DNA from 3 places in the Vibrio kasasachensis genome. Region 3 is predicted to be linked to each of the others. Evidence: predicted binding sites of a transcription regulator. Region 3 holds the regulator's gene; each other region holds the start of a gene.

The links. The regulator CRP, encoded in region 3, controls carbon source genes, mostly activating them, when cyclic AMP is high. The targets are predictions, from matches to a motif close to TGTGANNNNNNTCACA.
Region 1: L4C38_RS18190 (glycogen/starch/alpha-glucan phosphorylase) is a predicted target of CRP. The motif match lies at 2,322-2,337, and genes of this name have one in related genera.
Region 2: recB (exodeoxyribonuclease V subunit beta) is a predicted target of CRP. The motif match lies at 7,227-7,242, and genes of this name have one in related genera.

What each region holds. Positions count from the first base shown of each region.
Region 1 covers NZ_JAKJTB010000023.1:62,298-72,446, reverse strand. The annotation lists gene malT (HTH-type transcriptional regulator MalT) at 1-1,936, opposite strand, end outside; gene L4C38_RS18190 (glycogen/starch/alpha-glucan phosphorylase) at 2,463-4,916, shown strand; gene malQ (4-alpha-glucanotransferase) at 4,980-7,163, shown strand; gene glgB (1,4-alpha-glucan branching protein GlgB) at 7,384-9,561, shown strand; gene L4C38_RS18175 (MAPEG family protein) at 9,680-10,066, shown strand; gene L4C38_RS18170 (DNA mismatch repair protein) at 10,069-10,149, shown strand, end outside.
Region 2 covers NZ_JAKJTB010000010.1:66,374-76,522, forward strand. The annotation lists gene argA (amino-acid N-acetyltransferase) at 1-913, shown strand, start outside; gene L4C38_RS05225 (hypothetical protein) at 1,117-1,296, shown strand; gene recD (exodeoxyribonuclease V subunit alpha) at 1,352-3,484, opposite strand; gene recB (exodeoxyribonuclease V subunit beta) at 3,481-7,116, opposite strand; gene recC (exodeoxyribonuclease V subunit gamma) at 7,390-10,149, opposite strand, start outside.
Region 3 covers NZ_JAKJTB010000014.1:49,842-59,990, reverse strand. The annotation lists gene trpS (tryptophan--tRNA ligase) at 1-251, shown strand, start outside; gene L4C38_RS12160 (aminodeoxychorismate/anthranilate synthase component II) at 387-965, shown strand; gene L4C38_RS12155 (aspartate aminotransferase family protein) at 1,388-2,602, shown strand; gene astA (arginine N-succinyltransferase) at 2,694-3,713, shown strand; gene astD (succinylglutamate-semialdehyde dehydrogenase) at 3,749-5,206, shown strand; gene L4C38_RS12140 (DUF1338 domain-containing protein) at 5,320-6,141, shown strand; gene crp (cAMP-activated global transcriptional regulator CRP) at 6,227-6,859, opposite strand; gene L4C38_RS12130 (phosphoribulokinase) at 7,101-7,970, opposite strand; gene L4C38_RS12125 (YheU family protein) at 8,078-8,290, opposite strand; gene L4C38_RS12120 (hydrolase) at 8,329-9,303, opposite strand; gene L4C38_RS12115 (TIGR02444 family protein) at 9,300-9,788, opposite strand; gene L4C38_RS12110 (ABC transporter ATP-binding protein) at 9,785-10,149, opposite strand, start outside.

The DNA of each region.
Region 1 (10,149 bases), on a different contig from region 3:
CGTTCCAATCAATATGATAAGAAGATTGAGCAAGTCGGCACTCAATCTCGGCTACAAACTTTGCTGCTCTATCCATTTCACCACGGCATATGGCAAGACGCGTGAGCATTGCATAGCATTGCAATAGTCGTTTTTCTGATTGATTCTTACTGAGTTGAAGTGCTTGATTTACGCATGATTCCGCCTCATCGAGCCGATTCCAACTAAATAGTAATTGGGCTCGAACTCTGAATAGAAACTCATGCAAAGACGGTTGTTTTAGCTGTTGAGCATCAAGTAACTTGAAGGCAATTTCTTGTACATCAAATGACGCTTGTAAATGACCTTTAGCAGTCAATATTTCACTTTGTTGTAGCAAGGCCCATAACGCATGATGGTGAACTTGGTACTGCCGCGCCAGTTTCTCAGTTTGTTGCATTAAAGGTAATGCGCGATCCAAATAGCCCAATACATGATTCACTTCACCAATGACGGAAGTCGCGACAATACGACTATAGTAAGCCTTTCCGTCAATTTGGCTCAATGCTAATTCTGCCAAATTTAAAGCTTGATGTGGTTGGTGTTTACTTATCGCTATTTGGGCTTTTAATGCATTGAACTCGCCCTGCATTTTAACTGGCTGCTCTGATTGATCTATCTGCGCGAGAATCGAGTTGACCTCTTCGTCGCGATGTTGGCTTTGTGCTAACCAAGCTTGCAGAAGGCTGAGGGTAGGTTGCTGGTAAATTTGGCTGTGAGGAACGCTGTTCAAGGCGTTGTCTAAGCAAACATACTCACCACCATTGAATAGTTCCCATCCATATTGGCAGAGGATCTCCGCCGTCAACATATGGTCGTTGGCTTGTTTTGCATGCAATAATGCCTGTACAACATTCGGTAGCGTAAGCCAAGCGCGCGCAGCCAGTTGATGCAGATGAGTGTCTTGCTCGGGTAAACGAATTTTGCGTTCGTGGTGCAGAAATTCACTAAATAGGCTGTGGAACCGGAACCAATTGTGAACCTCTGTAACAGGTGAAATAAATAACCCGTAGCGCTGTAAAGATTCAATCATGTTCTGGGCATCATCACGTTGAGTAACGGAGGCTGCTAGGGTGTGGTTGAATTTATCTAGTATTGAACATTGCAATAAAAATTCTTGAGTGTCGTTATCGAGAATCGCAAACACTTCATCAATAAGATAATCCCATAAATGGTTTTGATTCAATGGAGTCGTTGATAGCGGAGGCTTGACTGCCATAGCTTGATATTGAGTTTGCCATGCAATCAATTCGAGTGCGGATGGCCAACCTTCGACATATTGATATAAACGATCAATTTCTTCGGAATCGAGAGGCTGATCAAGGCGTTGCATAAAAAATGCGGTCGTTTCATCGATATCAAATGCAAGCCAACGTTGATCGACTTCCGTCATCATTCCGCGTACCCGAAGGTTTGCAATACCAAGCGGAGGAATCGAGCGGGTGGTAAGCACTATCGTAAGATGATCGGGTTGATGCTTAAGGAAGTAGTTCATTGCTTCATGGATAAGCGCATCCTGAATATGGTGGTAATCATCCAGCACTAAATATGCGTGCTTGCTAGTTTGTCTGATTTGTTTGAGCGCTTCAATCAAGAGACTCATGACAGATGAGAGCGGTTGATCCTTTGCTTGTTTAAGAGCGTCTTGACAAGCATTCCCTGTCGCATCATTCAGTGCCGCCAAAAAATAGCTGGCAAATTGAGTGGGCTCATTATCATTAGCATCAATATTGTACCAGCCAATATTTTGTTTCCCTTCTAACCACTGCGCGGCAATTGTTGTTTTTCCATACCCGGCAGGTGCGCGAAACAACACCAATTTTTGTTGATCAGTTTGTTTTAGTAAATCCGTAATTCGAGATCGCTGGATTTGATCGAGAGAATAAGTTGGACGGCTGAGTTTTGAAGGAATCCACATCCTGTTTGTATCCTTGTGCTCGCAACTAAAACCAAGTCATAAAAGCGCGTGACAGGCTTTGCATGTGTTAGCACATGGTAAGGGAGAAAATGACTGACGTGGTTGAGGGATGAGTCAGATTTTTGCTCATCTCACGTTTTGTTATTGTCTACGCCCCAATAATGTGATGCTAAGCAATGAATTTCACATGAGAAAGATTTTGGAATGGTCTGTCATGGCTGCGCAGCGTCTTATACCTGCTCTTAATGCTGTAAGTGTGACCAATTCGGCAGAATTGAACTTTGCGATCCTACGTTCACACAGAAACGTCATAAATCTAAGCTAGATTTATTGGGGGCAAATTGTGATCACAATCAATGTTCGTTCAGTGTTAATTAAAGCATTACGTGACCGTTGTCATGTTTACTGGGGGTAGGGTCAATCTACGCCCCCCAAACTACTCCTATCAGCCTGCTATTTAGGAGGATGCATTGTTGCTTATGCCTTTGCACGATAGCAAATAGGGAAACTAGAAGAGACTTCATCGATGAAACCGACACAGCAGATCCAGTTCGACAAAGCTTCATTCCAAAACAGTGTTAAGAAACACCTCAGCTCAACTTATGCCACTACCATAGAGAAGGCTTCTAGCCGAGCTTGGTACTTGGCAATGGGAAGCGCATTGTCAGAGTTGACCACGTTCGACTTGTTGGAGACAGAGCAAGACGAAAGAATACGTAACGCTAAGAGTGTTAACTATCTATCGTTGGAGTTTTTGATTGGTCGTCTAACCGGTAATAATTTAATCAGCATGGGCTTGTACGAACAAATCACACAAGCGATGGAAGAGTTAGGTCAGAATTTAACGGATCTACTGGAAGAAGAACGCGATCCTTCATTAGGTAATGGTGGCTTAGGGCGACTAGCGGCTTGTTTCATGGATTCACTGGCTGCTCAAGAGTTTCCAACCGTGGGTTACGGGTTGCATTATGAGTATGGTTTATTCAAGCAATCTTTTGCAAAAGGACACCAGCAAGAAGCGCCCGATGCTTGGTGTGGGGTTGAAGGTTATCCTTGGGAAGTTGCTAGACCGGATCTCGCGCAAGAGATTGGTTTTTACGGGCACGTTGAAGTGACTCAAAATAACGGATGTGAGCAACGCCGTTGGGTTCCGGGCATGACAGTAAAGGCAATGCCTTGGGACATTCCAATTGTTGGCTATCAAAGCGATACCGTATACCCATTAAGACTATGGGAATGCAAGGCAATCGCCCCGTTCTCATTAGAAAGCTTCAATAACGGTAACTACTTTGAAGCACAGCATGCGCTTATTGATGCGGGTAACATCACCAAAGTACTCTATCCAAATGATAACCACGAAAAGGGCAAAACTCTGCGTTTAATGCAACAGTACTTCCATAGTGCGGCATCGGTACGAGATATTTTGCGTCGCCACGAAGAGGCGGGGCATACCTTAGCTGCTTTGCCTAAGTATGAGACTATTCAGCTTAACGATACTCACCCTACCATTGCGATCCCTGAGTTAATGCGTATTTTTGTCGATGAAAAAGGCATGAGTTGGGATGAAGCATGGTCAATTTGTTCGAAGACGTTTGCTTATACCAACCACACTTTATTGCCAGAGGCATTAGAGTCATGGAGTGAATCTTTGATTCAACGTTTGCTGCCTCGTCATATGGAAATCATCTATCAAATTAACCACCTATTCTTGAAGGAAGTCCGAGCCAAGTGGCCGGATGATGTTTCAAAGCAGCGCAAGTTGTCGATCATTCAGGAAGGCTTCCACCGTATGGTGCGAATGGCAAACCTTTGTGTGGTTGGCTCATACGCGGTAAATGGTGTGGCGGCGCTGCACTCGCAATTGGTTAAGCGTGATTTATTCCCTGAGTTTGATGAACTCTATCCAACGCGCTTACAAAACGTGACTAATGGCATTACCCCGCGTCGCTGGCTAAAATTCTGTAACCCAGATTTAAGTCAACTGATTACCGCTAAGATTGGTGAACAATGGGTCGCCGATTTAGACCAACTCGAAGCGATTTCTCAATTTGCTGATGACGCAGAGTTCCAGCAGCAGTTTATGGCTGTTAAAAAAGCCAACAAACAGCGCCTTGCGGATTGGGTTAAACAGAATATGGATATCGAATTGGATACCAATGCCATCTTCGATGTGCAAATCAAACGCTTACATGAATACAAACGCCAGCATTTGAACATGCTGCATATTTTGTCGCTTTATTATCGTCTACTTAATGATGCAGATTTTGATATGGTGCCAAGAGTCTTTATCTTTGCCGCTAAGGCTGCGCCCGGTTATCACCTCGCGAAAGAGATCATTTACGCCATCAACATGATTGCTGAGAAGGTCAACAACGATCCGCGTATTAACAACAAACTCAAAGTTGTATTTCTGCCGGATTATCGAGTCAGCATGGCGGAAATTATTATTCCGGCAGCAGATGTATCGGAACAAATTTCGACAGCGGGTAAAGAAGCTTCAGGCACAGGTAATATGAAAATGGCGCTTAACGGTGCGTTAACCATAGGTACCATGGATGGTGCCAATGTCGAAATTCGCGAAGAAGTAGGTGATGAAAACATCTACATATTTGGTTTGGATGTCGATGAAGTGGAGCGCCTACATGCATCCGGCTATAACCCGTATTCGTATTACAACGCCGATCCATTGCTTAAAGCTTCATTAGATTTGCTGGTGGGTGATGAATTTACCCCTGGTGAAGAAGGCAAATTAAGGGTGACGTTCGATAGCCTGCTGGATGGGGGAGATCCTTATCTCGTTTTGGCCGATTTCGCTTCTTATGTTGAAGCTCAGGAAGCCATTGATACTCAGTATCGAGATCAACAAGGATGGGCGAAGAAAGCCATTTTGAACACCGCATTGGTCGGTAAATTTAGTTCTGACCGAAGTATTCGAGATTACGTTAACAATATCTGGCAGCTAGAGAGCGTAAAACGCTAATTGAGTAAGACCACCTAAATGGTGGTCTTTATCTAGCAAAGTGAAGAGCTTTCGGAGAGAGTTATGATCAGTCAAACAGTGTTAAAACAGGCGGCAGAGGTTGCCAATATTGCCGATTCCTACATTAGTGCTTGGGGAAGCAATGCGGCGGTGGAAGAAGACACGATTCTGAGCTTGTTGTCAGCATTAGGTTACAACACGACGAATGATGAAGCGCTGCTCGCCAGTGCGGAAAAAAAAGCCAAACGAAATGCACTTGCCCCTGTCGTTGTTCTGCGAGATGGTCACCCACGCGAAGTTTCCCTTTATATCGGAAAAAGCGTGAGAGAGAGTGATTTCAGTTGGTCGATTCACACTGAACAAGGTAAGCATTTTTCAGGTGCAGTGAGTGAACACATCACACGTGATGAACGCCAAGACGGCGGTGCGTTAGTCGTCTCGTTACCGAGTGATTTGCCATGGGGTTATCACCAATTGTCGATTACGCGAAAGAGACGTAAAGTACCTTACCGCGCCAGTTTAATTGTCACCCCACAAGCCTGTTTCAAGCAATCAGCGATGGAACAAGGTAAAAAAATGTGGGGACCGAGCATTCAACTCTATACATTAAAAAGTTGTCACAATTGGGGGATAGGGGACTTTGGCGATCTTAAGCAGCTGGTAGCGGAAATAGCCTCTCGCGGTGGTGACTTTGTTGGGCTTAACCCCATTCACTCATTGTTTCCTGCTAACCCAGAAGCCGCAAGTCCGTACAGTCCGTCGTCGCGTCGTTGGCTGAACGTTCTTTATATCGATGTCAGTTCGGTGCCCGAGTTTGCGCTAAGTGTTGAAGCGCAACAAACGGTAGGCAGTGTAGAGTTTCAGCAACGCTTACAGAGCGCTCGAGATGCTCACTGGGTCAACTATAGTGAAGTTGCGGCTCTCAAACTTAGTGTGCTACCCCTATTATTCCAAGAGTTTAAAACCCGTCATTTAGAGACGGATAGTGAGCGTGCTCGTCTGTTTTTAGAGTTTGTTGAAATCGGTGGTGAAAGTTTACTTAATCAAGCCGCGTTTGATGCGTTACATGCTCAACTTCAGCAGCAAGATCAGGGCGTATGGGGTTGGCCGGTATTTCCAGAGCAGTATCGTAAATTTAGTAACCAAGCGGTTCAGGAATTTATTGCCCAGCACCGCGATCAAGTTCACCTTTACATGTACCTGCAATGGATAGCCGATTGTCAGGTGCATGAGGCTCAAGTGCTGGCCGAGAATAAGGGCATGTCTGTCGGTCTATATCGTGACTTAGCCGTTGGTGTTGCTGATTCAGGTGCGGAAACATGGGCAGATGATGGGCACTTGGTTCAAGATGTGAGCATAGGTGCGCCGCCGGATGTACTTGGACCATTAGGGCAAAACTGGGGGCTGCCACCGCTTAACCCAGAAGCACTGCAAGCGACTGGCTATGAGGCGTATATCAAGCTGTTACGCGCAAATATGCAACATTGCGGAGCACTGCGGATTGATCATGTGTTGGGGCTGCTGCGTTTATGGTGGATCCCGAAAGGAGAGAGCGCCACTCAAGGTGCTTATATCTATTATCCAGTAGAAGATATGTTGGCGATACTGGCATTGGAGTCGCATCGGCACCAGTGCAGTGTGATCGGTGAAGATCTGGGAACTGTGCCCGATGAAATCGTCGATAAACTGCGTGAAGCAGGTGTGTATTCATACAAGGTGTTTTTCTTTGAAACATCAAAGCAAGACGGTGGCTATTTGTCGCCTGCACATTATGCAACTCAATCAATGGCAACTTTGTGTACTCATGATATGCCAACCTTAAGAGGTTTTTGGCATTGTGATGATCTTAAGATGGGCAAAGAGCTTGGTTTGTATCCAAATGAGGATCAGTTACACGGCTTATTTGATGCACGCTTGAAGAGTAAGCAAGCCATTTTAGACTCGGTAGCTTGGCACGGGTTTTTACCACAAGGCGTAGGGCTAGACGCATCACGGGTACCAATGGATGGCTATTTAGCGGAGGCGTTGCAACTTCATGTTGCTGCGGGGGATTCTACCTTGTTTAGCGTACAGCTAGAAGATTGGTTAGAGATGGATCAACCTGTCAATATTCCGGGCACCGTGAATGAATACCCGAACTGGCGACGTAAGTTATCTATGGATCTAGAGCATCTGTTTGGCTTGGAAGGTGTTAACCAAATTGCGGTGAAGCTTTCGCAAGTTCGAAGTAAAGCTTCATCTTGTTGATGGCAGGTGAGTGCACGTGTCATCATGGTGACTTCAACATATTGAACATAACAGGCAGATAGATAAGAAAAACTTTGATCTGGTCACTCACGAACAGATTCAGTTTAGATAATATAACTAAACGCCCGCTAGACGGATTGTCCACCGGCGTTTTTTTGCTTGTTAGTGTAGAGCTAGCATTTGACTAGCAAAATGAAAGTTAGGTTAGGGAGAGAATAACTTGAACATTACTGTGGAAAAAAGAGCGCAGGCTTATAACCAGCTTTCAGCCGCTTCGTTTGCGGATCCATTTTCATTCATTGGTCCTTACCTCAGCCCTCAACAGAGTTCTTTGAGAGTTTGGATGCCGGGTGCTGATAACGTCGATTTGCTACTAGACAATGAGACACGCCTGTCGCTTACTCGTGAAATTGATGGTGGCTTTGTATTGGCTAAGAAACTTGATTTACGCTCTAGCCATTATCAACTGGCAGTTGATTGGTCAGGTATAGAGCAAATTATCGATGATCCTTACCAGTACCATAATATCTATGCTGAATATGATGATCTGCATACGCCGAAGAATATGTATCGTCACATGGGGGCGCAGTTCGTTACCCTAGAACGAGATGGAAAATCGATTTCGGGGATTCGATTTTTAGTCTACGCACCCCATGCCAGTGCTTGTAGCTTAATTGCCGATTTTAATCATTGGGATGGTCGTCGTAACCCAATGCAGCGTTTAGATTATGGCATTTGGGGGCTCTTCATTCCAAACCTAGAGGAAGGAACCCGCTACAAATTTGAGCTGAAAGATCCCAACGGTGAACCTCTCCCTCATAAAGCCGATCCTTGGGGAAGTTTTGCCGAACAGCATCCTTCATTCTCCTCAGTGACTTATAATCACGAGCGCTACCAATGGCAAGATAGTCAATGGCAGCAACGAGCGGTCAGTGATAAAAGAAAGCAGGCGTTAACGTTTTATGAACTGCACGCCGGATCGTGGCGTCGTGATGAATATGGACAGTTCTTAAACTACCGAGAATTGGCGAAGCAACTGGTGCCTTATTTAGTCGATATGGGCTATAGCCATGTTGAGTTAATGCCGGTTTCAGAACACCCGTTTTATGGCTCATGGGGCTACCAACCAATAGGTTTATTTGCTCCAACGAGTCGTTTTGGTACGCCAGATGACTTTAAATATTTTGTTGATGCCTGCCACCAAGCTAACATTGGTGTCGTGCTCGATTGGGTACCGGCTCACTTCCCATCTGATGATCATGGGTTAGCTAATTTTGATGGTACACCGCTGTTTCATGACCCTGACCCACGTCGTGGTTGGCACCAAGATTGGAACTCCTATATTTATGATATGAGCCGCGAGCATGTGCGTCGCTTCTTAGTTTCCAATGCGCTGTATTGGTTTGATCTTTTCCATATTGATGGCATCCGTGTCGATGCTGTTGCGTCAATGCTGTATCTCGACTACTCACGCAGCCACGATCAATGGATCCCAAATATCGATGGTGGCAACGAAAACTATGACGCTATTGCCACGCTGAAATGGATGAATGAGGAAGTGTACAAGTACTTCCCTAACGCGATGACCATTGCCGAAGAGTCAACGGCGTTTCCCGGTGTTTCTGCTCCCACTTATATGGGCGGATTAGGCTTTGGATTCAAGTGGAATATGGGTTGGATGCATGACAGCCTTTCATATATTCAAGAAGATCCTATCCATCGTAAGTATCACCATGACACCATCACCTTCCCACTTATCTATGCGCACAGCGAGAACTATGTGCTATCGCTCTCTCATGATGAAGTGGTCTATGGCAAAGGCTCTATACACAATAAGATGCCGGGTGATGAGTGGCAACAAACCGCAAACCTAAGAGCATATTTTGGTTACATGTATGGTCAGCCCGGTAAGAAACTCAATTTTATGGGCGCAGAGTTGGGTCAAACCGCAGAATGGAACCATGATGATCAATTGCAGTGGTTCTTACTACAGTTTGAAAGGCATCAAGGTATTCAAAATCTCACTAGAGATTTAAATATGCTTTATCAGCAAGAAAGTGCTCTACATGAATTAGATTGTGAGCCAAGCGGGTTTGAATGGCGCTTACAAGATGATGCTAATACCAGTATTTTAGCGCATGAGCGTATTAGCGAAGCTGGTGAGCGCATATTGGTGATTAGCAACTTTACTCCTGTTCCGCATAGCCACTTCCATCTTGGTGTTCCCCATGGCGGGCGTTATCAGCTGTTACTTAATACCGATTCGAGCAAATACAGTGGAAGTGATTTTAGTGTGCTTGAGCATATCGATACCACGGCAAAAGAAAGCCAAGGTTTAGCGCAATCTTTGCTAATAAGTTTGCCACCACTTTCGACTCTGTTTTATAAGTTGAGTTGAGTAACCAGCTTATAATTTTTTAAAACCGTCATTCAATCAATGCCCTACCTAACATAGTGGGGCATTTTTTTATTGTTTGGCGTATTTTCTCCTACACTGATGAAAAGGAGAAAAAACCATGATTACAGCACTTTATGCCGCTTTATTAGCTCTTTTGATGATCTGGTTAGCTGTGCAAGTGATTAAGTTGCGGCATAAAAATAAAGTGTCTCATGCTGATGGCGAGATTGAAGATCTTCAGGTAGCTCGTGGTGCGCAAGGCAATGCTGCTGAGTACATTCCAATCACTCTGATCTTAATGACGTTGATCGAATACAACGGTGCGAATGCTTTACTGATTCACGGGCTAGGTGTGCTATTTGTTTTGGGGCGAGTGATCCATGCAAGAGCAATATTGAGCAAAAACTTTAGTGGGCGTGTAAAGGGTATGAAATTGACATTCGCCGTTATGTTTACGCTGGTGATACTGAATTTTGTCTATTTACCATTTGATAAGTTGTGGTAGCCATGAAATACCGTTGGCCGCCCGCTTGGATGCTCGTGTTAACAGGCTTAGTGCTCAATGTTATGGCTATTTTGATGTCGAGT
Region 2 (10,149 bases), on a different contig from region 3:
TGGCGTCGATTATTGCCACAGTGGACGCATTCGTCGTATTGATATAGAAGGCATTAATCGCATGTTAGAGCAAGGCTCTATTGTGTTATTAGGTCCTATCGCTAGTTCTGTGACCGGAGAGTCTTTCAACTTACTCTCTGAGGAAGTTGCAACTCAAGTGGCAATTAGGCTCAACGCAGATAAGTTGATTGGCTTTTGCTCTGCACAAGGTGTTCTTGATGAACATGGTGAGGTTATCGCCGAATTGGTACCACCTGAAGCTGAACAAATTTTGAAAAAATTTGAACAAGATATCGACCAAACAGATGACAGTTCATCAGGTACATTACGCTTTTTACGCGCTGCAATCACCGCATGCCGTGCAGGTGTACCACGTAGCCACTTGGTGAGTTACAAAGAAGATGGCGCTTTAATTCAAGAGCTATTTTCTTTGGATGGTATCGGAACGCAAATTGTTTACGCCAGTTCAGAACGAGTCCGGGTGGCTAAAATTGATGATATCGGGGGAATTTTGGATCTCATTCGCCCGTTGGAACAACAAGGCATCTTAGTTCGCCGCTCACGCGAACAGCTTGAACAAGAAATTCACCAATTCACGATTGTCGAAAAAGATGGGCTGATCATTGGCTGCGCGGCGCTGTACCCCTATGTACAAGACAGCATGGCAGAAATGGCTTGTGTAGCAATTCACCCTGAGTACCGTGATGGTAACCGTGGTCTTATTTTACTCAACCACATGCGCCAGCAATGTAAACAACAGGGTATTGATCAGTTATTTGTACTAACCACTCACAGCTTGCATTGGTTTAGGGAGCAAGGGTTTTATGAAGTTGGCGTCGAGTCTTTGCCTTCGCAGAAAAAAAACCTATACAACTATCAAAGAAATTCGAAAATACTCGCGATTCGGACCTGAATTCAGCAAAGCAATCAAAAAAGGACCATTTTGTTATAGTACTTTAGTCTAATGCTGCAATTATGCGCTTTATTTCACGCCTATAGTTGTATAAAATTCGCTCGCTTTCAAATAAGCATGATTGGAATCACATTAACTAGCTATGCTAGACCGCACGGAATGCTTTAAGTAGATATAAATAACGTCAACTAAGAGCTAATATAATGAAAACCGTAATTTGCAACTCACTACAAAGCTTTTGGGATATGGCAGAAAACGAACTGCTAACGGATCTTAATGTCCATTGCGTATTTCCTGTCACCGATAATTTAAAAAGCTTCATCCTCAACTGCCAAGCACAATACAAAATCCGTTACATCTCATTTACTAGCGTATTTAACTAAGTTGTCACCTTCGCTTTGCCAACGATGACCAAGGATGGTTTTTAATCTTCGCTCTTTACCCTTTTAGCCTCTCAACCAAACCACTGGCTCTTTCTGTCATCACTTTGATCCCACGCTTTACCACTTCCGGTTCCGCATACAGCGCTAAACGCTTTTTAGCTCGCGTGATCCCCGTATATATAAGCTCACGAGTTAAGATCGGGCTGAACTCTTTAGGTAAAATCATTAAGGTAAATTCAAACTCACTACCTTGAGATTTGTGAACTGTCATCGCATATGCTGTTTCATGATCGGGAACACGACTCGGCAGAACAGATTTCACGCTGGAATCAGGCAACTCGAAAAACACTTTTAAACGCGGTTCTTCTAACGAATCATCCCAAATACAAATACCGATATCACCATTATACAAACCCAATGCATGATCATTGCGTGTAATCATGACAGGTCTACCGTGATACCAAAGCTCATCTTGCGTTTGAATAAGGTTACGAGCGACCAAAGCACGTTCGATGCGTTGATTCAAACCTGTCACGCCAAAGTCACCTTCACGTATTGCACACAGCAAACGACACTTTGCAAACGCATCTAGACCGGCTTTAGCCAACTCGGTTACCGATTCGATCTGCCCGTTTTCTGGGTGCAATTCTCGTTTGGCAATGCGTTTTAAGTAACCGCTGTACTCAGTTACCATGGTTTGAATCAACTGATTATAGTGCTGCATATCCAATCGATATTGCGCGATATCGTCAAAGCCTCGTTGCCATACCGCATCAAGCTTGAACGCAGAACCAGAGTTAACCGCTTTCGCTAATTGACCAATGCCAGAGCGTGCATCAAAACGGTAGCTCTTTTGCAGCATACATAAGCTATCACCAACTCTGCTGCCCTTGCTATGACTCTGCGACAAACTCGTGTAGCCTGATAGTTGGGCGATCAACTCGCCTTGCTGCGCACTGTAACCATATTGATTAAATGAACAAATATCGCCTAATATTGCCCCCGCTTCTACCGACGCCAATTGGTCTTTATCACCGAGCAAAATCAAGCGAGCGTGTTTCGGTAATGCATCGACTAGCTTATACATCATGGATAAATCCACCATGGATGCTTCGTCCACCACTAAAATATCTAAGTGCAGAGGGTTAGCTTGATTGTGGCGAAACTCGGCACTATTCGGCAACGCACCCAGTAAACGATGTAAAGTACTTGATTCAGTTGGGATCGCCGCTTTAAGTTCAGGGCTCACTGGCAGTTGGTCAACGGCTTTACCAATCGATTCAGTTAGGCGCGCGGCAGCTTTACCTGTCGGTGCCACTAGCTTGATGGTTGGCATGCTGCCAGCGCTCTGAGATTGCTCAATCAACGCCGCCAACAACTTAGTTACTGTCGTTGTTTTGCCCGTACCTGGACCTCCTGAAATCACAGCAAAACGCTTAGTTAGTGCAATCGCAGCCGCGACTTTCTGCCAGTTAACACACACAGCCTGAGGAACGAGCTCATCTAGCGACGACAGTTGCTCAGCGCGTGACGCTTGTAATAAAACTTGCTCTATCGCGTTCCAATCGAACTGACTATCATCAACCACATCCAAATGATCACACACCATTTGCTGCCGCTGAACTTGAGTTAAACCACCTGATTGCGTGGCTTTACTTAGTGCCGAATACAAAAAGTGATAGCTACGGGCAAAGAGATGATCAAGTAACTCTGATAGCTTTTGTACTTCTGTAGGCTTTAAGATCACTGGTGTCCCAAAGCTCACTAATCTCTCTGCTAAGGTAACTTCGTAATGCCAATATCGATGTAAGTAAACTCGCTCACCATCAAACACGAGTGGTAACGCTTCTACCTGATTTGCACTGTCTTGACTAACATAAGATTTCGCCACCCAAGCCGATTGAGTTAACAGCGTTTGCCAATCAATCGGCAGTAATCGTTGATTAATCTCTAATGCCGCCTCACCAAACACACCCAATTTTGCAGCCAGATCTGTCGGTTGCGCCTGCGCATCTCTTAACGGCAAACAAATATGTCCTTTACCCAACTCACTACTAACAACACCCGCTATAAACGCCAACTCAGCGCTTTGCGATTTACTGAAAATAAAGCGAGCAAATTGATAGTCAAGCTGACGGATTGAGCCTTTTTGGGCTAAGCGTTGTAAGGTTTCGAGTAAAATCTTCATAGATCTAGCACCATTTGTCCGGCTGAGTTACCACACACATCAATTGTCTCACCATCAATCAGTTGGTCTAATTCGCTTAAAAATTGCAGGGTTGGTTTGGCGAAGAAAATACCATGCTCCCCTTCGCCATCCAAGCCACGTAAAAACAAATAATAAGCACCGCCGAAATGCTGTTCATACGAGTAATTCGATACTCGGCTACGCAGAAACCTGTGCAGCGCGAGCGCATAAATTTGATACTGGAGATCATAACGATGATCCGCCATCGCATGGCTCAAAGCTTCACCATGATAGTGATAAATGTCGTCGCCAAGATGATTCGATTTCCAGTCCAATACATAGTATTTACCTTGGTGTTCAAAGACTAAGTCTATGAAACCTTTCAACATACCTTGCACCGTTTGAAAACCTAAATCCCCTGCTTTCGCTGACAGTGGGTCGTTACGCTGAATAACTCGGTTAAGCTCTGCCGAAGCAAGTACTTCAATCGGCAGTAGGAATTCCATCTCAACCAATCGTTGTGAAGCACTCTTCTGATTCAATCGTAAATCTTTACCATCTAATGGCGTAGCTAATACTGTATCCACCAGTTGCTGTAAGATTGGTAGCCATTCAAGGTCGAGTTGTTCACTCTCCATTAACGTGAGAATTTTTTGCTGATTACCTTCACTATTGGCAGGCTCAGTAAACTCCACTTCTTCAAACAGTGTGTGTAAGAACGTACCGGGTCTCGCACCACGCGGGAAAGTAAAAATTGAACGCTCTGGCTCAACAAGCTCTTGCTCATCTTGCTCTTGTGATGAATCGACATCCAATCTAAGCAGATCACTCGAAGCGTCATCGCTCAAATATTGTGAGGCATGGTGTGAGCCTTGCTTGATAAGGCCAGAATAACTCGTCATACGCCAACTGCGGTCTATCTCCTGCCCTAACTCACGTGCACATAACGTTTCAATCACAGGGTCATTGGCGACAAAAGACTGTGGGTGTAATTCCGGCACCCCGCTCGATTCAACGCAGTTTAAGCCTTTGGTATGTTTATCAATCGCAGTGGTTAAATCGCTGATACTACCTGCTTGACCGTTTTGCAATAAATAACCCATTGCGCTGTTGTGCACACCGGTAGGCTCTTTGGTAGAGCGACCATTTCGCAGTGGCGCTGCACCAATAAAACAACCGTAAACGGCACGGGTTAACGCCACATAAATAAGGCGTAAATCCTCGGCTAAACGTTCTTTATCTGCTTGCGCAAGAGCCTCTTGGTTGTGAGTAATGTCTAAAATAGTTTGTTCGGTTTGCGCATCGTAATACTTCGCTTCGCTTGCCTCGCGATAGCTCAAAACAAACGGCAAGAAAACCAGATCATATTCCAACCCTTTCGATTTATGGATAGTAACGATCTGCACCAAATTTCGTTCCGACTCTAAGCGCTGAATTTGATCATCACTGCCACCTAACCCATTTTGGGCATCGCTAATGGCTTGCGCTAACCAGCGTAATAAACCGTGGTCACTGTCTAGCTCACTGCTGGCTTGCTGCAACAACTCGCCAAGGTGCATTAAATCGGTCAAGTTGCGTTCGCCACTCTCCTCTTCAAGCAGCCTCTCAGCAATATGACGTTTACTCATCACCGCGCGTAGCATCGGCAATACACCGCGTTGAACCCATAATTTCCGATATTCTTTAAACTCGTTAACGGCGTTTTCCCACGCGGTTTCATCGTTATTCAATGCATCCAAACTGCCTGCATCAAGGGCAAACAACTCAGAAGCTAGGCTCGCTCGTAACGCACGATCATTTTCTGGGGTTAATACAGCTTGCAGCAAGCGTTGAACATCTTGCGCAACTAGGGCGTTGAAAACACTATCTCGGTTAGATAAATAAACACTGGCAATCCCCTGTTTAGCAAGTGCCTGCTTAACCATGCGACCTTCGTTACCAGTACGCACCAATACGGCAATATCTCCCGCTTGAATCGCGTGCTTGCCTTTTGCGGTATTAAAGTGTGCTGCATCCTGCTGAGATGCGCTTAAAATCGTCTGAATTTGATTCGCCGTCGCTTGCGCCATTGCATCTAAATACACGCCTTTCGCTAGCGGTTTGTCTTCCGCTTCTTGTAACCAGTATGTCAGTGCTGGTTGCGTGTTGCCGTTAAGTTGCCAAGTACGTAACTCAGCAGTAGGGCTCGCTGAGACCGGGAGAAATGGAATATCTTGATCGTAAATAAAGGCACTATCTGCTAGAGAAAATACTTGGTTCACAGCCGCGACCATATCAGCACTGGATCGCCAGTTGGTACTCAGCGTGAAATGTGATGAAACCTGGTTTCTCGCTTTGATATAGGTAAAGATATCTGCGCCACGGAAACCGTAAATCGCCTGCTTTGGATCGCCGATCATAAACAAGCCACATTCAGGGTTTTGTAGATAAATGCGGCTAAAAATGCTGTATTGCAGAGGGTCAGTATCTTGGAATTCGTCGATCATCGCGACAGGATATAATTGGCGAATCCTTTGCGCTAATAAGCCCAACTCATCAGCGTCTATTGCCGCTGAAAGATTGGTCAATAAGTCATCAAATGATAACCATTGTTTTTGTTGCTTAGCTTTCGCCAACATTACCCGACATTGCTCAATCGCATGTGCCAACAACGGTGCTTTTAAACTAATTGGCTGAGCGATGAAAACTTCAATCGCCACAAAAACATCGTGTTGTGGCGCGCTTCCTTTGGGGGTTTTATCCAGCAGAATATTTTGTGCGAATTTCTCCAATTGCTCAGGAAAATCATAACCAGTGGTTTCACTGCCCGCCCACGATGTCACTACCTCAAGCCAAGCAGGTAGTGATTTTTTGCTGTAGCTGCGTTTATTAACATCCGAGCTTGAGATCAAAGCGAGTAGATCTTGCTGACAATCACGCCACAGCTGCTTTAACTGATCAATTTTAGCTAGGTTCTCTTGGTGCAACGCTGCTAAATCACCTTGCATTGCCGGCACAGATAACTGCAATGGTACGCCAGTTAGATAACCGGATACCTCTTTAAGTAATGCCGCTGGTGAGCCCCAAATTGATCTAACTTCACCGGCTAATTTTAAGGGCAATGGGTAGAAATTTCGACGCCAGTAATCCGCTACGATCTGCGCTTTCAAGTGACTTTCATCAGTGACAAATTCGTTATCAAAACGGCTGCCTGACTCAAACGCATTTTGAGTTAGCATTCGCTGGCAGAAGCCATGAATGGTATAAACGGCTGCTTCATCCATTTGTCGCTCTGCTTGCAGTAAAATCGCTGCAGCTTGCTGGTGGTCACTAATTTCAGATAGCAACGGCTTAATCACTGGATCACCGCTTTCACCACGCGCAAAAGCAATACGCGCATCATGGATTCTCGCACGAATACGGTCACGTAATTCTGCGGTTGCCGCCTCGGTAAAAGTTACCACTAAGATTTGATCAACGGTAAGCGGCGTTTGATGACGTGTTTCTTCACTGCCATGACCGAGTAATAAACGCAGATACAAACCAGCGATGGTAAAGGTTTTTCCTGTACCAGCCGAAGCTTCTATCAAACGAGCACCATGCAATGGAAACTTCATGGTATCTAGCGATGTGACAACCGACAAAGATGTCATAACAATCAAACCTTTATGTAACTTTTAAATCAAAAAGATCACATATCTCATCGTGATCTAACCCTGATATTGAATTTTTATTGGCGCTTTTCGACAGCCACCCAAAGTTATGCGACGGGACTCACAGAACATCAAACGGTTAGGCTTTACTATCCGCGTCACGAGTTCAGCAAGCGACTATGCTTGACTGCTAACCAACCGAGTAATGGTCCCTCTGACCTGTGGCCGTACAGTAAACGCCCTACACATTAATAATGATTTCCTGGCGGCCACCTACTTTTCCTGTACATCATTTGCTTCTTGCATGTTTAGCCTTGGCGCTTGAATAACCAATGCAGCTAAATGACGAACTTCTTGTGCTAACGACTCATTCCATTGCGGCCAAATACGCGCGATATACGGATCATTGCCTTCGCCTTGGCTAACAAAACCATCGTTAAATACCTCTGCCATTTTTTTCAACGACTTCTCTTCATCATCAGCCCATGCTCCGCCACGGCTAAAGCCAGCTTCAATTGATGCCAAGGAAGTTTTAGGTATATAGGCTAGTGGCTTAGTCATTCCTTGATAAAACAATCCAACTAACTCTGAAAGTAAACTCTGTGCCTGTTGGCGATCTTCCATTGGCGGGTAGATAAGATGAACTACCCCCTCTTTACGATCATAACCCAGCATATGGGTACGCTTTGCTATTCCCATCGCTGACATCGCTAAATGATCTATCCATGCGGATAAATAATCTTGAGCGCGGATCTTGCCGCTGCGGTAACGAACCAATCCTGATTGGTAGTTCTGTGTTAGCCAACCTTGAAGGCAAACTGGCTTATCGTCCCCCAAAACATCCACATTCAGTTTTATTTCAACGTCATCACTCGGCGAATGACAGATAAAGCTTAGCGCTTCCACCAATTGTTCTGCTTGTATTCGATTGGTTTCAAATTCGATATCACCAAACGCAGCAACCGGCAATTTTCCTTGCGCTCTTTGTTCAGCAACAAAGCGTTGCACAATCGGATCTGAATCCCCTCCGGTTGAGAGCAAGTTATTGAGTAGTGCATCGCGCATTTGATAGCTTTCTAAGCCATTAAGAACGAATGGCTCGTCATCAGGCAGTATTGGCAATGGTGGCTCAAAAATGACTTTCAAACGACGATTGAAAAAATACTGAACGGGTAAACGCCAAAAGCGTTGTAACTCGACCATATCCAACTCAAGTGGGAAAGTCGCATCAAGCAAATAGTCACTCAACTCACGATTAAACTCACCACTGCGCTGACCCTGTCGATTTGCCGCGGGTAACCACTCTTTAGCATAACTTGCGTGAGCTAGATTAAATGCGGCAGGGCTAAAAGGCACCATGGTGTGATGGCGATGTAAATGCGCCAGCAATACATCACCCGAGTCATCACAACTCATCTCTTCATTACCGTCCAAGCAGTAATTTTGGTGGCAATATTCCATCAATTCAGAGATTAATACTGAAGGCACTCGCTCAGTGTTATCTTGGATGGAGCGCCCAACATAACTGATATACAAATTTTGCTGCGCAGACAAGATTGCCTCAAGAAAGAGGTAACGGTCATCATCACGACGGGAGCGATCGCCTGCTCGGGTTCGACCATTCATTAAATCAAAACCTTCCGGCGGCATTGAGCGTGGGTAGACTCCATCGTTCATCCCCAACAAGCACACGGTTTTAAACGGAATCGAACGCATTGGCATCAAGGTACAAAAGTTAACTTGTCCGGCTAAGAATCGCTGGCTGACGCGTGTACCCGACAATTTATTATTTAAATACTGGGCAATAATGCTCGGTGCTAATGACTGTTCAAAAGCGGCATCATGCAGCTGCTCCTTCAAAGCAGTTAACGTGTCGCGAATCGATTTAAGCGCTACTTCCCCTTCCAATTCGACACTGAAAAAGTCATCTAACATGGTGGTTAGTAATTTGCGCCAGCTTTCAATATTCTGTGTTTGAGACAAATGGTGGCGATAGTGACTCACCGTTTCAATAAAGTGTGCCAACTTACCTGCCAACTCTGCACCCATGCCTTGTACTTCATTGTAAGGTGCAAGTGTTTGTTCACCGTCATAAAATAACCCCGCCGATTCTGACATTGCATAACCTAACAACATTCGCTCAATGCCAAACTGCCAAGTATTTTGCTCGGTAGCGGGTAAATCAAATTCAATGCCCGTTGTTGGGTTTAATCCCCAGCGAATACCCGACTCTTCCACCCATAATTTAGCTTGTAAGAACTCACTTTCATTCAAACCAAATCGACTCAAAATCGTCGGTGTTTCTAATAGCTCCAGTAGCTCTGAAGCCAGACAACGTGTATTAGCAAGGTTCACCAATTGCATGAATGCTGCCAATATAGGGCTTTCTTGATCCGCGGTTCGGTCAGAAATGGAATAGGGAATAAAACGCTCACCCGGTGCATTACCAAATACCGCTTGAATCGCAGGGCTATAGGCGTTGATATCAGCCACCATTACAATCACATCACGCGGCTTTAGATTGGGATCGGCATCAAACATCGCCAGTAACTGATCATGCAGCACTTCCACTTCACGCATAGGGCTATGACAAGCATGCAGAGTCAATGAGTGGTCACTCGCTTCAACTGCTTGTTTGTGATGGCTAGAGATGAGCAATTGGTCATCTTGATGCTCTTCCAGATTGAGAATATCTGCTTGCAATTGGTGCAGTAGCGAATCACGCTCAATCTCGACAAAGGCTTCGATTTCATGGGATTCCAGCTGCGACAGTAAATACATATTATCGCGACCAAGTTTCCCCATGGAAGCCAGCAGGCTGTTGCCCACCACATCGGTGTGCAGCTCATCATCAAGGTTGTCTTCGATAGTGCCTTTTAGCTGCTCACTTTCACCTTCAATTTGTGACTGCTGATCACGCCAAACCAGATGTTTACGCTGCTTCGCGGCAAGTTTCGCGAGAAATTTTCGGTCTCTAACCTCCCCCCAATAATAACGACAAGGGTTGGTAAACATCAGGTGTACATCGATGTG
Region 3 (10,149 bases):
CGACTAATATGAGCTTTGAAGAGATTGAAGCAAAATACCAAGGCGTTGAAATGTACGGTCCATTTAAGAAAGATGTTGGTGAGGCGTTAGTTGCAATGCTTGAACCAATTCAAGCTGAATACCACCGTGTTCGTGCTGATCGCGCCTATATGGACCAAGTGATGAAGCAAGGCGCAGAAAAAGCTTCTGCTCGTGCAGCGGTAACACTAAAAGAAGTGTACAAAGCTGTCGGTTTTGTTACTCGCCCATAAGCGCTGAAAGATTAAATAAGGTCAGCAATTTGCTGGCCTTATTTTTTTGAAGAGGCACTTTTTACTTGCCTTTGTGGTGCACTATTGCACAATACTCGCCCCGAGTAAGATTGATTATTGAGCTGTTTATCCGTCATGTTACTAATCATTGATAACTACGATTCGTTTACCTATAACCTTTACCAATACTTTTGCGAATTGGGTGCAGAAGTTCAGGTAGTACGTAATGATCAGATTGATATTGAGGGCATTGAAGCTTTAGAGCCCACTCACTTAGTGATCTCTCCAGGACCGTGCACGCCGAACGAAGCTGGTATTACACTTGAAGTTATAGAGCACTTCGCTGGTAAGTTACCTATTCTCGGTGTTTGTTTGGGGCACCAAGCCATCGCTCAGGTCTTTGGTGGGGAAGTTGTACGTGCTCGTCGAGTCATGCATGGTAAAACGTCGCCAATTCGCCATACTGGCATGAGTGTATTTAAAGGCTTGAATAATCCTTTAACCGTCACCCGCTATCATTCACTTATCGTCAAGAAAGATAGCCTTCCTCAGTGCTTTGAGCTTACCGCATGGACAGAGTTTGAAGATGGTTCGATGGATGAGGTCATGGGCTATCAGCACAAGACCTTGCCAATTGATGCTGTGCAATTCCATCCTGAGTCGATTAAGACTGAGCAAGGGCATCTATTACTCGCCAACTTCCTTTCGCGTTAGTCAGTTAATTTCTCAGTGCGGCTTTTCGCCGTACTGAAGTTCAGATACAGATCACCATTCTTAACATTTAAGTTACATTTGTTGTAATTTCCTCATTTGCAAAACTATTCGTTTACTCAACGCAATTTAGCAATGGCGCTTTATTTCGACTACTAAAAGCCTAGCTTATGGCTGAGTTAAGTAAAAAACGCTTCATAAAATTATGCTTATGGTGCATAAATAGTCATTGTTATATTTGTTTGATTTTCCCATAGGGCTTAATCAGCATAAAATACTATTGAAATAGTTAATTAAATGTAAATACAATGCCGTGTCAGTGGATACATAATACAAAAATTTGTTTCTATACTTATTAATAGTAATCAGAGCAAGGTAAGGATACAGAACCTGCATTGGCATGCGGTATCGAGAGGGAATGTGCGATGGCGATAGAAATGAAGGTAGAACGTGGACTATTTGATGAGGTGATGGTGCCTTGTTATAGCCCAATGGAAATGATCCCGGTTAAAGGTGAAGGTTCACGTGTTTGGGATAGTGCTGGAAACGAATATATTGATTTTGCCGGTGGTATTGCTGTCAGCTGTTTAGGGCATTGCCATCCAGCGATGGTGAAAGCACTCATCGAGCAAGGTCAAAAGCTATGGCATCTGAGTAATGTGATGACCAATGAGCCAGCTCTGCGTTTGGCGAAAAAACTCACTGAACTTTGCTTTGCTGACAAAGTCTTCTTTGCTAATTCTGGTGCAGAAGCCAATGAAGCAGCACTTAAGCTGGCGCGTCGGTATGCCGCGGATGTGTATGGCATAGAGAAATCTGAAATTATCGCATTTAAACAAGGTTTTCACGGTCGTACTTTTTTTACCGTTACGGTTGGTGGACAAGAGGCTTATTCAGATGGCTTCGGACCTAAACCCGGTAATGTGACTCACCTTGAATATAATGATGTAGAGGCATTGCGCGAACATATATCCGATCGTACTTGCGCCATTATGATGGAACCTCTGCAAGGCGAAGGTGGCATCATTCTGCCGACAGAAGAATTTGTGCAAACAGTGCGAGAGCTGTGTGACAAGCATAATGCGTTACTGATTTTTGATGAAGTGCAGACGGGTAACGGACGAACTGGGCAATTCTATGCTTATCAAGGTTTAGGTATTACACCTGATATTCTTAGCACCGCTAAGTCACTCGGCGGTGGCTTCCCTATTGGTGCGATGCTCACTACAAGTGTATTGGCTGGGCATTTAAAAGTAGGTACTCATGGTTCAACTTATGGTGGTAACCCACTAGCTTGCGCAGTCGCAGAAGCGGTAGTTGATATTGTCAGTGATCCACAAACTCTAGCTGGAGTGAGAGAGCGAGAAGTACTGTTCCGTGATGGTTTGAATAAAATCAATGCTAAGTATCAAATCTTTAGCGAAATTCGTGGTAAAGGCTTGCTGCTTGGTGCTGCCCTGAATGAAGATTGGCAAGGCAGAGCTCGCGATGTACTTTTGGCTGCAGGTGAACAAGGTTTGATGGTATTGGTCGCTAGTGCAGACGTCGTTCGTTTTGCGCCATCATTAGTGATCAATAAGCAAGATATAGAGCAAGGATTGGAAAAATTAGACAAAGCCATAGCTTCTTTAGTGGCATAACAAGCGCAGTTAAGCGCGCGAGAGATCAGCCTAGTAAGAAAGGTATCTTACGTAGTTGGCTGGTCTCCTTGAGCATCAGGAGGGAGTATCGATGCTGATTGTTCGTCCTATCGCCATGTCAGATTATGAAGCACTGCATATTTGTGCGGTTGAATCAGGACACGGATTTACATCTCTTCCGGTTAATGAAGAACTACTGACTAACCGAATTACCCATTCAGAATACAGTTTTAGTAAACCCAACGTAGTTGAGCCGGGTGATGAAGGTTATCTCATGGTTGGCTTTGACAGTGATACCAGCGAAGTGGCTGGTTGCACGGGTGTCGAGGCCGCTATTGGCTGGGATGTGCCTTTTTACTCCTACCATATCAGTACCATTGTTCATTCTTCACCCAAATTGGGTGTGAATAATGTGGTGAAGCTTCTGACGTTTGGCAATAACTACACAGGATGCAGTGAAATTTGCACTCTATTCTTAAGATCCAAATTTCGCGGCGGTCTTAATGGTCGTTTAATGTCTAAATGTCGTTTCCTTATGATGGCTGAACATCCTCACCGTTTCTCTAATATTGTGTTTGCTGAGATGCGTGGCGTTTCAGATGAGCACGGCAATTCTCCATTCTGGCAGTGGTTGCAAGAGAACTTCTTTAGCATTGATTTCACTATGGCTGATTACCTAACCGGAATAGGCAAGAAAGGCTTTATTGCTGACTTAATGCCAAAGCTGCCGATTTATATCAACTTACTTAGCAAAGAAGCTCAGGCTGTGATTGGTAAAGTGCACGAAAATACCAAACCAGCATTGAGCTTACTTGAGAAAGAAGGATTCACTTGCCGCAACTATGTCGATATTTTTGATGGTGGGCCAACGGTTGAGTGTGATGTTCGTAATATAGAGTCTGTACGTCACTCATTTCGAGCCAAAGTAAGCATCGCCGAGCACAGTAGCAGTAATCATTACTTAATCAGCAATACGTCATTTGAACACTTTAGAGCAGTTGCTGCTAAAGGGGCTTATGATCAAGCTACGGGGACGGTGATTTTAGCGCCTGATGTAGCTCAAGCATTGCAAGTTGAATCGGATGGTTTTGTGCGCATGTTGGCGCAGTAACATTGAAGTACGGATGATTCTAAGGAAGGAATAAGATGGCGAATTGGATTGCAGGTCAATGGTTATCCGGTCTGGGAGATATCATTCAATCAACCAGCCCCTACAATGGCGACGTTATTTGGCAAAGTCAGAGTGCCACAGCCCCACAAGTGAACGAAGCGGTTAGCGCCGCGCGTAACGCCTTTATTGGTTGGAAAAAACGTACGATTGCAGAGCGAGAACAAATCGTACAGCGTTTTGCTGATCTAGTGAAAGCCAATAGCGAACAACTGGCAGAAGTGATTGCGAAAGAAACTGGAAAACCATTGTGGGAAACCCGTACTGAAGTCGCTGCAATGGCAGGTAAGATAGCGATCTCCATTCGTGCTTATCATGAGCGCACTGGTGAGGCTCAACGCGATCTGGCGGGTAATCAAATCGTACTACGCCATCGACCTTTAGGTGTTATGGCGGTATTTGGTCCCTACAACTTCCCTGCTCATTTGCCTAATGGTCATATTGTGCCTGCAATATTAGCGGGGAATACGGTGGTATTTAAACCGTCAGAACAAACGCCGTGGACCGGTGAAGTGGCGATGAAGTTATGGCAACGAGCAGGCTTACCTGATGGGGTGATTAACCTAGTTCAAGGTAGTAAAGAAACCGGGGTCGCGCTGGCAGAATCAAAAGGGATTGATGGTTTGCTCTTTACTGGCAGTGCCAATACGGGACATGTACTGCATCGTCAGTTTTCGGGTCGGCCAGAGAAAATGCTGGCGCTGGAAATGGGCGGGAATAATCCGATGGTGATTTCAGAGCAGTATGGTGAACTTGATGCGACGGTTTACACCATCATCCAGTCTGCCTTTATCAGTGCCGGACAACGTTGTACTTGCGCTCGTAGGCTCTATGTACCGAGTGGTGATAAAGGAGACGCGTTGCTGGTGCGTTTGGTTGAGGCAACCCGCAATATTGTTATGGGTGAGCCTTTTGCCCTACCAGAGCCTTTTATGGGTCCACAAATTTCGATCGTTGCGGCACAGCATATTCTTGATGCTCAAACCAAGCTACAAGATTTAGGTGGGGAGAGCCTCATTGAGGCAAGAGCGGGTAAAGGAGCGTTTGTTAGCCCAGGAATCATTGATGTGACGGCAGTTACAGAGCTGCCCGATGAGGAATACTTCGGACCACTGTTGCAAGTTGTCCGTTACCAAGGGATTGAACAAGCGGTGGCACTGGCGAATGATACTCGCTTTGGATTATCCGCAGGCTTAGTTTCGACCGATGATGCAGAGTGGGACTATTTTGTAGAGCATATTCGAGCCGGCATTGTGAATCGTAACCGCCAACTAACCGGCGCCAGTGGTGATGCACCGTTTGGTGGTCCGGGGGCGTCGGGCAATTTACGACCTAGTGCTTACTATGCGGCAGATTATTGTGCATACCCTATGGCGTCTATGGAAGGTGAGCAAACTGAGCTACCTGAAACACTAAGCCCGGGTATTCATTTGTAGCAAGTGCGGATGTAGCTCACAGAGGTTAATACTTCTGCACCCTGACATTTTCACTGAACTACACTGTAGTGGTCGAATTAAGCCAAATACCAACATTGAGACAAGGAGGCGCTATGACACCAAGTGTTCTGTTCCAGTTATTATGGCAAGACTACACCTCTCGTCTGTGCCCATCTGCGGGTAACGTTCATAAGTTGCTTAAAGAAGATGACCCATTACTCAATGATCATATAGCGCTTCGAACTTTTAACGTCGCGCCTGTTGGATTGGAAGTGTTAGCGAAGCCTTTTCTTGAATTAGGTTATCAGGAAGCGGGCGATTACGTATTTGAATCGAAAAAATTAGTAGCTAAGCACTTTCAGCATCCAGACCCAACTCAACCGAAAGTATTTATTAGTCAACTTAAAGTGGAAGAATGCTCAGAAGCATTGCAAGGTATCGTTAAGCAATTGGTTTCTCAGGTTGAGCAAGGTGAGATGCAAGGGGTTGAGTTTTTGTACTCAGGTAGACCATGGCAATTGCCCTATCAAGATTATCTTATATTGGCTCAAGAGAGTGAATATGCAGCATGGTTAGCTGCTCATGGTTATGGTGCGAATCATTTTACGGTTAGTGTTAACCAACTTAAGCAGTTTAGTGAAGTGCAGCAAGTGAATGACTACCTAAAAGCCACGGGGTTTGTGATTAACCAATCGGGTGGGGAAGTGAAAGGTTCTGCAGAGGTGCTACTGGAGCAATCTTCAACAATGGCAGATCGTGTTCATGTTGAGTTTGATGACGGTGTAATGTTGATACCGGGCGGTTTTTACGAATTTGCCAAGCGGTATCCAATGGCTGATGGTCAGTTGTATCCAGGCTTTGTTGCGGCTTCTGCCGATAAGATATTTGAAAGCACCAATATTGAAAGTACTAATATAGAAACTACCAACAACTGACTCAATGAATGAGCCGTCAAAGATGGAAAACAAAAAAGCCACCGAAAGGTGGCTTTTGCAATGTGACTTGTCCACTAAATGTAACTTAGCGAGTTCCGTACACAACGATAGTCTTGCCGTGAGCAGAGATTAAGTTCTGCTCTTCTAGCATCTTCAAGATACGACCAACAGTCTCGCGAGAACAGCCCACGATTTGACCGATTTCTTGACGAGTGATCTTAATTTGCATTCCATCTGGGTGAGTCATCGCATCAGGTTGCTTCGCTAGGTTTAGTAGCGTTTGCGCGATACGACCGGTTACATCTAGGAATGCTAGGTCGCCAACTTTTTGGCTAGTCACTTGTAGGCGACGAGCCATCTGAGAAGACAGACGCATTAGAATATCAGGGTTTACTTGTATTAGTTGGCGGAATTTCTTAAATGAAATCTCTGCAACTTCACAAGGAGACTTGGCGCGAACCCAAGCAGTACGTTCTTGGTCTTCTTCAAATAGACCAAGCTCACCAATGAAATCACCTTGGTTTAGGTAAGAAAGGATCATCTCCTTACCTTCTTCGTCTTTAATAAGTACCGCAACAGAACCTTTAACGATGTAGTACAACGTCTCAGCTTTCTCGCCCGCATGAATTAGCGTGCTTTTTGATGGGTACTTATGAATATGACAGTGTGAAAGGAACCACTCTAATGTTGGATCGGTTTGAGGTTTACCTAGAACCATAATATCTCACTTCCTCTGCAGGGTACGCTTGCGCTTTCCGTGTTGTAGCTAAGCCCAAATTGGGAGTAAACAGGATAAGAGCACTTCAGTAGTGCTGCAAGCTATCTTGTGTTTCGACCTCAAATAGTATCCTTTTTCCTGAACTATTTCTTGATTTTAATCGAGTAGTGGATGTTATTTTCTAAGCAAAAACGTGCACATGATCACGGTATGAAAAGTAATCGTGTTTAATCGCGGTGATTTAGCCAATTTTCCCAGTTTCTATTAATTGTTGAAGAATTGGTCTGACGATTAATTCCATCGCGAAACTCATTTTACCGCCGGGAACGACAAGGGTGTTATGACGCGACATAAATGAACCATCGATCATGGCTAACAGATACGGATAATCGACATTTTTGAAGCCACGCAATCGAATTACAACAAAGCTTTCGTCTAAGCTTGGAATGCCTTTCGCATCAAGAGGGTTAGATGTATCGACGGTAGGGACACGCTGAAAGTTGATGTGGGTACGCGAAAACTGCGGAGTAATGTAGTTTAAGTAGTCATCCATCGAGCGAACGATAGAGTCCATAACGGCTTCGCGAGAATGTCCGCGGTCACGAGTATCGCGGACAAATTTTTGGATCCATTCAAGGTTAACGATTGGCACCATACCAATCAAAAAATCCACATGCTGGGCAACGTTAACGTCACCATCGACCACACCACCGTGTAATCCTTCATAAAACAGCACATCGCTATTTTCAGGAAGATCTTGCCAATGGGTAAAAGTACCAGGCATTTGGTTATAGGGTACGGCTTCATCAAAGGTATGTAGATAGCGGCGTACCTTACCAGTGCCATCGTTACCATACTCATGGAAAAAATCCGCCAGAGCAGGAAAGTCATTAGCTTGAGGACCAAAATAGCTAATATGGCGACCTTGATCGCGAGCTTTACGAATCTCTACGTCCATTTCAGGACGAGTAAATCGGTGGAAACTGTCCCCTTCGATCCACGCAGGCTTTATGTCCATCATATTGAACATTTTGCGAAAGGCTTCAGATGTAGTTGTGGTTCCCGCTCCGGATGAACCCGTTACGGCAATGATTGGATGCTTTGCTGACATGACAAACCCTGTCTAAAAATAACGTTCCTGTTAATATTTGAATGGGTGTTACAAATTCTACGTATCAATATAACATGATTAACGTTCTGTTTAAAAAGCTTAAACAGTTAAAACTTCTTTCTGAGTTGGATATCGACCGTTTCGTGTAGCTCAGAGAAAACGATCGCCGCTTCGCCTGACGCAAGTTGAGTTTTGACTTGGTCCACTTTATCTTGCAGCGAGATTTCCATTTCGCCGTAATCGGTACCTTCTCGTAATACAAATTCGCGAATTAGGTTTTCTAACGTTTCAGGTGATACATCTTGCCAAGGAACAATCATAAATACCTCTTTATTCTATGATGGTTGCGATGATGACATTATGCGGGTTTTAAGGGCTGATAGTAAGCGGGAAGCATTTCCTCGAGCCAAAATCGTGGTTTTAATAGAGAGCCAGTGACAAAGCCGACATGTCCACCGTTATCAAACAATCGATAATCAATGTTCTCAGGTAGAATGAAGTGAGGGATCACCGCATCGGTCATAAACGGGTCATCTTTAGCGTGAATGATTTGGGTAGGCAGTTTTATTTGTTGCAGGCGGTGAATGCCAGAACAGCGCTGGTAATAATCATCAGCATCTTTAAAACCATGTAAAGGAGCTGTAATCAAATCATCAAAATCATAGAGCTTGGTGACGCGTTTAATTGATTGATAAGTTAGCCCTAATTCACCTTTGAGTAGATGATGTTTTCGCAACGCATTTCGTTTGAGTGAATTGAGTAAATAGGTTTTGTAAACTTTAGAGAAGCCTTGTTCAATTCGTAGTGAGCAGGCGGAAAGATCTAAGGGTGCTGAGACGATGGAAGCTGCATCAATTAATGGCTTGTCGGCATATTTGGCTAAGTAATTTGCCAGCATATTACCACCGAGAGAGATCCCAACGGCTACTTTGACTCGCTCAGGGTATTGTTCATGTATTCTTTCAAGGAAGAAGCGTGCATCTTCCACTTCACCTGAATGGTAAGCGCGAGGCAGGCGGTTAGGTATACCACTGCAACCACGAAAGTGCATCATGACTGACAACCAGCCTTCTTTGGCAAACGCATTCATTAATCCATTGGCGTATGGACTATAAAAACAACCTTCTAAGCCATGAAAGAGTACAAACAGAGGCTTGTCCTGCGCCGTTTTAGAGTCAGGGTCCTCGCTCCAAGCCAGATCGATAAAATCACCGTCAGGGGTATCGAGTGTTTGCCAAATAGGTTCAAATAGCGCTTTTTTACGAATAAAACGTGGCGCTAAGGTTTGCAGGTGTGCGTTGGTGATACCTGCGGCTGCAATAAATTTTGTCATAGCGTGTCAGTTGGATCATCCGATGTAAATGGTTGTGAAAATACGGAGTACAAATGCTCTCCATCCAACTGACGACAATAACGTAAAGTAAGCGGATCACCATTTGCGTTACCAAGGGTGAGTCCGTTAATGCAATCAACTAAATCAGACTGCTGTTGCTTTTCTAGTTGTAATTCAAACTGCAGCGTTTCGCGGTACAAAGTGTCGGCAACGTTGCGTTTTAGCCTTCTCCGCAACTCACGAAAACTGCCAAGCAGGGATTCAGATCGGCTCAAGCATTCTCCCACTTGATGCCAATCTTGCTCACTAATAGTAGCACCTTGTTCATCGAGCCACTTAAGCAGCAAGAGTAAGTTGACGTTACCATGGTAGTGATTCTGAAGAGTCAAGCACGCATCTTTTACTTCTCGGACACTGTAGTATTGCAAGCTAAATTGCCATAGTCGTTCAAGTGTTAAAGAAACATATACGCGCTCGATACTCATTGATTGCTGAACTCCTGTTCCATCTGTTCTAGCTCTTCTTGAAGAGCCATCCATTCCATTTCAACATCTTCTAAATCGGCTTTACTGGAGGCTTGATCAGCCAGAACTTGTGTAAGTTTAGCTTTGTTTTCGGCTTCATACAGCGAGATATCCGACAATTGTTCTTCAGCGTTGGCTGATTTTTGAGCTAACTTATCCATTATATCGTCAAGTTGTGTCAATTTTTTGCGAATTGGTGCCGTTAGTTTTCGAAATTCAGCTTCACGTCTTTTTTGATCTTTCTTTGCTGACGCACTGTTGGTTGTGTTCTTCTCTGGTTGTTCTGCTTGGGCTTCGCGACGTTCCGCTTTTTGCTGATCCG